Regions from separate parts of the Methylobacterium sp. BI1 genome, predicted to be linked through region 1. Evidence: riboswitches for the same ligand, from Rfam matches in the RefSeq annotation. Region 1 holds a riboswitch; the other holds the start of a gene.

Region 1 (3,604 bases):
GAGGCGTGCCGCACGGCGTCGGCTCCGGCGCCCGGCCCGGTCTGCGATGTTGAAGCGGCCACGCCTGCACGATACTCACAAAACCCGAGTGGTGGCCGTTGCCGGACGCCGTCTCCCAACCCACCTTGGCCATATGCTCGATCGAGGCCCGCCCCAGCCTTCCCCCACCGCCGAAGCCGACGGCTCGGAGGCGGCCGACGTGCCTTTCGGCGCCCTGCAGCAATGCGTCGCCCTGCGCGACTGGCTGCTGAGCGAGGGCGCGCGCATGCCGAAGGCGGAGGACCTGCTCTCCGGGCTCGCCGAGCGCCTGATCGCCCTCGACGTGCCGGTGGACCGCGCCACCACCGCCATCGATGCCCTGCATTCCGAGTATTCCGGCGTCGGGCGGTTCTGGACCCGCGAGAGCGGTTCCACGGTCCGCCTGTTCCCTCACGGGGAGGCGTCGGACAGGGCCTATCGCGCCAGCCCGTTCTTTCGCGTCCACGAGACCGGCGAGTGGCTGATTCTCGATCTCGCAGAGACGCCCGATGATGCCTTCGCGGTCATCCCGGACCTGAAGGCCGAGGGGTATCGGCACTACATCGTCGCGCCGCTGTTCTTCACCAACGGCACCCGCAACGGCATCTCGTTCGCGACCCGATCCGAGGCGGGATTCCGCGACGAGGACGTGGCGATCCTCCGCTTCGTCATGCCGACCCTCGCGGCCGTAATGGAGATGCGCAGCGTCAACAAGCAACTCGACCACGTGCTGCGGATCTATGTCGGGGACGAGCCGCACAAGGCGATCCTCGGCGGCTCCATCCGACGCGGCCACGTCCAGCGCATCCGCTCGGCGATCCTGTTTGCCGACATGCGCGATTACACGCGCATCTCCGCCGACATGACGCCGGAGGAGGCGGTCGACCTCCTGAACATCTTCTTCGACTGTCTGGTGCCGGCCATCGAGCGCGAGGGCGGCGAGGTCCTGAAGTATCTCGGCGACGGCCTGCTGGCGATCTTTCGCGAGCCGGGCGACGACCTGGGCGGCGCGGCCAAGGGCGCGCTCACGGCGTCGCAGAGCGCGATGGCGGCCCTGGCCGAGGCCAATGCCCTGGGCCGGTTCGCCAACCCGGTGGCCGCCGGCATCGCCCTGCATCACGGGGAGGCCGCCTACGGCAATGTCGGCTCCGGCGCGCGGCTGGACTTCACGGTCATCGGCCGCGACGTGAACCTCGCGAGTCGCGTCGCCCGCCTGAACCGGACGCTCGGCGAGCCGATTCTGATGACGAAGCCCTTCGTCGATTTCCTCTGGGACATGCCGGAGCCCCTCGGCGAACACGCGCTCGACGGGTTCACCGAGTCCATGGGCGTCTATCGGCCGGCGCGTCCGCCCGCCGCCTGAGCCCCCCGCGGGGATTGACCCCGGCGCGTGGACGGCCCACATCAGGGATGTTCCAGGGAGATCCCCGGCAAGGGGCTGAGAAACCGATGGCCGTCCGTTCGCGGATGGCGGCGCGGAAATCCTTCGAACCTGACCCGGTTCATACCGGCGTAGGGATTGGACCGCGGGTTTCTCCTCAAGCCCGGCACGCTTCACCATTCGAAGCTGCAGCCCACCAATCTCGACGCCTGTCGCGGAGATTGCGTTGGACGTGACCCCGAGTTCCTTCCTCAACCTGCGGCGGACGCACGGCGCTGCCCCGCCGGCCGCCGTCGCCCCGGCCCGCAGTGACGTGGTCGTCGTCGGCGCCGGCCTAATCGGGCTGTCGGCGGCGTGGCGCCTGGCCCAGGCCGGACTTTCCGTGACTGTCCTGGAGCGCGACACCGTCGGGGCCGGGGCGAGCCTCGCCGCCACCGGCATGCTGGCCCCCGCCGCCGAGCACGAACCCGGCTCCGACCCGCTCCTGCCTCTGGCCCTTGAGAGCCTGTCGCGCTGGCCGGGCTTTCGCGACCAGCTTCAGGCCGCGGCCGCCCTCGACATCGACTACCGGGAGGAGGGCACCCTGGTACTCGCCATCGGACGGGACGAGGTGGAGCGCCTGCGCTTCCGGCACGACCTTCAGAAGCGCTCCGGCCTTGACGCTCGATGGCTCACCGGTCCGGAGGTGCGGGCCCGCGAGCCGCGCCTGCGCCCCGCGGTCACCGCCGGCCTGTTCTGCCCGCATGACCACCAGGTCGATCCGAGCCGGGTGATGGCCGCCCTCGTGCGGGCTTGCCTCGCAGCCGGGGTTGCCATCGTGGAGGGAAGCGCGGTCGAGGCCCTGGATTGGAGCGCCGGGCGGGTCACCGGCGTGCGCACGGCACAGGGTATGAGCCGGGCCGACACCGTCGTGCTCGCCTCCGGTGCCTGGAGCGGGGAGGCGGGGCTCCTGCCCGACCATCTCGCTCTTCCGGTCCGGCCCCTGCGCGGCCAGTCCCTCGCCCTGCGGACCACCGCCCGCACTGGCACCCTCACCCACATGGTCTGGACCGAGCAGGTCCACATGGCACCGAAGAGCGACGGCCATCTCATCGTCGGCGCGACGGTGGAGGATTGCGGATTCGTCCCCGGTGTCACGGCCGGAGGTCTCTACGCTCTGCTGGAGGGAGCCCGCCGCATCCTGCCCGGTATCGAGGAGATGGCGGTGGAGGCGGTCTGGAGCGGCTTCCGGCCGACCTCGGACGACGATGCTCCGATCATCGACGCCCTGGCGCCCGGCCTCGTCGTGGCCACCGGCCATCACCGCAACGGCTACCTCCTGGCCCCCGCCACCGCCGATGCGGTCGCGGCCCTCGTGACCGAGGGCGCCCTCCCGGACTACGCCCGGAAGTTCGGCCGGGCCCGCTTCGCGCGGCTGCCGGAAAGGGCTTTCGCATGAGGCTCACGGTGAACGGCGAGGCCCGCGACAGCACGGCCGCTGACCTCGACGCCCTGTTCCGCGAGGAGGCCGAGGAGACCGGCATCGAGAGCCCGCAGGGCATCGCCATCGCGCTCAACGGCTCCGTGGTTCGGCGCCGGGACTGGGCCACCACCGCCCTCGGCGAGGGCGACCGCGTCGAGATCGTCCGCGCGATGCAGGGCGGATGATCGGGAAGGAGGACACTATGGCAGGAAGGCCCGGAATGACCGAGATCGCGAACGACACGGACACGCTGGTGATCGGCGGTGTGAGCCTCGGCTCGCGCCTGTTCATCGGCACCGCCGGCTATCCCACTCAGAGCATCCTCTTCGATGCGGTGGCCGCCTCCGGCGCCGAGGTGGTCACGGCCTCGATCCGGCGGGTTTCGCTCCAGGGGCACGGCTCGGACACCCTGCGGCGGCTCGAGGGGCACCGGTTCCTGCCCAACACCGCCGGCTGCGAGACGGCGCGCGACGCGATCATGACCGCCGAGCTCGCTCGCGAAGCCCTCGACACGAATTGGATCAAGGTCGAGGTCATCGGCGACCGCGAGACGCTGTATCCCGATGTGGCCGAGCTGCTGGAGGCTTGCCGCCACCTCGTTGACGACGGATTCACCGTGCTGCCCTATTGCAACGACGATCCGGTGGTCTGCCAGCGCCTCGCCGATCTCGGATGCGCCGCCGTGATGCCCATGGGCTCGCTGATCGGTTCCGGCATGGGGGTAGCCAACCCGGCCAACCTCG
Region 2 (3,604 bases), 1.9 Mb from region 1:
GGCGCGGTATGTACGTTAACGAGCGCAGCCGTACTCTTGCGATGCGTGCTGGGGCCAGCGCGCTGTTCGTCTCGAATTCAGGAGCGACGCACCGGCCTTCACGATCCTCGAGGCGGGAGCGGGTCATGCGGGAGGATGCACCGGGGCATTGGACGCCGTCGTCCGGCTACCGCGTACTGCTCCTCGACACTGCCGGTCGCGTCCTTCGCACCAAGTCGCTCGCGAGATGCACCGAGGCGGAGGCGCTGGATCGGGCGCGGGCCTTCATGGACGGCCGCTCCGTCGAACTCTGGGACGCGGGGCGCCTGATCCGGCGGCTCGAGGCCCCGCACAATCCGACGGCGTAGACCAGGGCGGGCGGCCCGGGTCCGGCCGCGGCGTTCCGGCCGCAACGTTCCGGACCCCTGGGAACCGGGCTTTCGTGCTAGGTGCGCTCGGCCACCGGATTCCGACGCGATCCGGCGCGGCCCGGTGGAGAGACCCTGCGATGGCCCTCAAGACGACGTTCCTGGTGCAGACCTTCGTGCTGAAGCGCAAGCGGCTCTCGCCGGGCGACCGCGAGGTGGCGGTGACGGAGAGCGGGGCCCTGAAGAAGGCCGAGGCGATGGCCGCGCGCTTTCCCGGCACGGCAGCGATCAAGGTCGTGGCCGACGACGAGACGGGGGAACTGGAGAGCGCCGCGATCCTGGGCAGCTTCGGCGAGGTGCCGGACGACTTCGCCGAGAGCCTGCAGGGCTCGTGAGGCGGAACGCGTCCCGGCCTTCGCAGACCTCGAAGGGGCCTTCAGGACGTAAAAAAGGGCCCCGCCGCGTGGCGGAGCCCCTTCCGATGGGTAGGGAGCCCGTCAGCCGTTACGGGCAGGCGTGGCGCTGGCCGTCATTACCGAGATAGGTCCCGGTGCGGCGGTCGTAGGACCGGAAGCGCTGGACGCAATAGGCCACGTCCTCGCCGCTGGTCGCGACCTCCGGGCCGGCCTCGTAGCCCGTCGCGGCATAGCCGCCACCGTAGGGCGCGTAGCCGCCGTAATAGGCCGGTGCGTAGCCGCCGGCGTAATAGTCGTCGCCGTAATAGCCGCCATAGGCACTGCCGAGGCCGTAGCCGATCCCGGCACCGGCGAGACCCAGCCCGAGCCCGAGGCCCAGGCCGCCGTAGCCGCGGCGGTAGCCGTAGCCCCGTCCGGCATAGGCACCGCCCCGGTTGAACCCACCGCGGTTGAATCCGCCGCGATCGCCCCGGAAGCCGTTGCCGGCGGCCAGGCCCGCCCCGGCGCCGACGGCACCCACGCCGATGGTTCCGCCTCGGTTGAAGCCGCCCCGGTTGAAGCCACCCTGCGCAAGGCCGCCGCGGAAGCCGCCACCGCCGAAGTTGCCTCCGACATTGCCGCCACGGAACCCGCCGCCCTGGGCGAGGCCGCCGCGGAAGCCGCCGCCGCCGAAGTTGCCGCCGCGGAAGCCGCCGCCACCCAGGCCGCCGCCGTGGAAGCCGCCGCCACCGCCCCGGAAGCCGCCACCGCCGCCACCCGGACGCGCGTCCGCGGCGGCGGGAATCATCGAGAGGGCTCCGACCAGGGCGGCCGAGGCCAGGAATATGCGTTTCATGGGAGAACCTGTGGTTCGCGTGCCGACCCCGAGGGTCGAACTTCTGGTGAACGAACGCGGGGGCTGACGATAAAGTTCGTTTCGCACCCTATTCGCCGCACGGCGTCGGGCCGGCGATTGACAAATCGGCCGCCGCCCTCGAATCTGGAAACATTCCGAGGGGGGCTCCGAGTACGGGAGCTGAGATTGGGCGCGTCGCCCTGACCCTTGAACCTGATCCGGTTCGTACCGGCGGAGGGACGGGAATCTCCTCGACGACGCGTCACCCCAGGCGTCATCCCATCCGACCCCGCCGCCGATGAACCGGATCGTCTCCCACGCCAGGAGCGAAACCGATGAATGCACCCGTTCTCCCGAAGGACCTTCCGCAGGGCCAGCCCCAGGCTGTGACCACCGGCCCGATCATGGGCTCGCGCAAGGTCTACGCTCCCGTGGCCGGGCACGACGACATCCGGGTGCCGTTCCGCGAGATCACGCTCAGCGATCCGAAGGAGGCCCCGGTGCGGGTCTACGATCCGTCGGGCCCCTACACGGAGACGGATGCCAGGATCGACCTCCATGCCGGCCTGCCGCTGGTGCGCGAGCCCTGGATCGCCCGGCGCGGCTACGCCACCGTGACGCCGCGAGCCGTCAAGCCCGAGGACAACGGCTTCGTGCCCGAGGACAAGCTCGTGGCCCCCTGTCCGGCCACCCGCGAGATCCGCAAGGCCGGCCCGGGCCAGATGGTGACGCAGTACGAGTTCGCCCGCGCCGGGATCATCACCGAGGAGATGATCTACGTCGCCAACCGCGAGAACCTCGCCCGCCAGACGATGCTGGAGGGCGCGCAGGCCGCGCTCGCCGACGGCAACAGCTTCGGCGCCGCGCTGCCGGCCTTCATCACGCCGGAATTCGTCCGGGACGAGGTGGCCCGGGGCCGCGCCATCATCCCGGCCAACATCAACCACCCCGAGGTGGAGCCGATGGCGATCGGCCGCAACTTCCTGGTGAAGATCAACGCCAACATCGGCAATTCCGCCGTGACGTCGTCGGCCGCCGAGGAGGTCGAGAAGCTGGTCTGGGCGACCCGCTGGGGCGCCGACACGGTGATGGACCTCTCGACGGGCCGCAACATCCACAACATCCGCTCCTGGATCGTGCGCAACTCGCCCGTTCCGATCGGCACCGTGCCGATCTACCAGGCCCTGGAGAAGGTCGGCGGCGACCCGCTGAAGCTCGACTGGGAGGTCTTCAAGGACACGCTCATCGAGCAGGCCGAGCAGGGCATCGACTACTTCACGATCCATGCGGGCGTGCGCCTCGCCCACGTGCCGCTCACCGCGCGCCGGGTCACCGGCATCGTCTCCCGCGGCGGCTCGATCATGGCGCGCTGGTGCCTCGCCGGTCACCGCGAGTCGTTCCTCTACGAGCGCTTCGACGAGATCTGCGACATCATGCGGGCCTACGACGTCTCGTTCTCCCTGGGTGACGGCCTGCGCCCCGGCTCCATCGCGGACGCCAACGACGCGGCGCAGTTCGCCGAGCTGGAGACCCTGGGCGAATTGACCAAGATCGCCTGGGACAAGGGCTGCCAGACCATGATCGAGGGCCCCGGCCACGTGCCGATGCACAAGATCAAGGTGAACATGGAGAAGCAGCTCGTGGAGTGCGGCGAGGCGCCGTTCTACACCCTCGGCCCGCTGACCACGGACATCGCCCCCGGCTACGACCACATCACCTCCGGCATCGGCGCCGCGATGATCGGCTGGTTCGGCTGCGCCATGCTCTGCTACGTCACCCCGAAGGAGCATCTCGGCCTGCCCAACCGCGACGACGTCAAGGAAGGCGTGATCACCTACAAGATCGCGGCCCATGCCGCCGACCTCGCCAAGGGCCACCCGGCGGCGCAGCTGCGCGACGACGCCCTGTCGCGGGCCCGGTTCGACTTCCGCTGGGAGGACCAGTTCAACCTCTCCCTCGACCCGGACACGGCCCGTGCCTACCACGACGAGACCCTGCCGAAGGAC

The links. Region 1 has a riboswitch for thiamine pyrophosphate ahead of thiO (glycine oxidase ThiO). Riboswitches for the same ligand answer to the same signal wherever they lie in the genome.
Region 2: it holds a riboswitch for thiamine pyrophosphate, as region 1 does, so the genes downstream of both, thiC (phosphomethylpyrimidine synthase ThiC) here and thiO (glycine oxidase ThiO) in region 1, are expected to answer to the same signal.

Annotation. Positions count from the first base shown of each region.
Region 1 is NZ_CM155267.1:4,481,967-4,485,570, reverse strand. Features, by position in the region: gene AC1MGR_RS21215 (adenylate/guanylate cyclase domain-containing protein) at 134-1,381, shown strand; TPP riboswitch at 1,427-1,555, shown strand; gene thiO (glycine oxidase ThiO) at 1,632-2,837, shown strand; gene thiS (sulfur carrier protein ThiS) at 2,834-3,046, shown strand; gene thiG (thiazole synthase) at 3,082-3,604, shown strand, end outside.
Region 2 is NZ_CM155267.1:1,167,220-1,170,823, forward strand. Features, by position in the region: gene AC1MGR_RS05635 (hypothetical protein) at 126-347, shown strand; gene AC1MGR_RS05640 (hypothetical protein) at 488-742, shown strand; gene AC1MGR_RS05645 (BA14K family protein) at 852-1,598, opposite strand; TPP riboswitch at 1,747-1,855, shown strand; gene thiC (phosphomethylpyrimidine synthase ThiC) at 1,934-3,604, shown strand, end outside.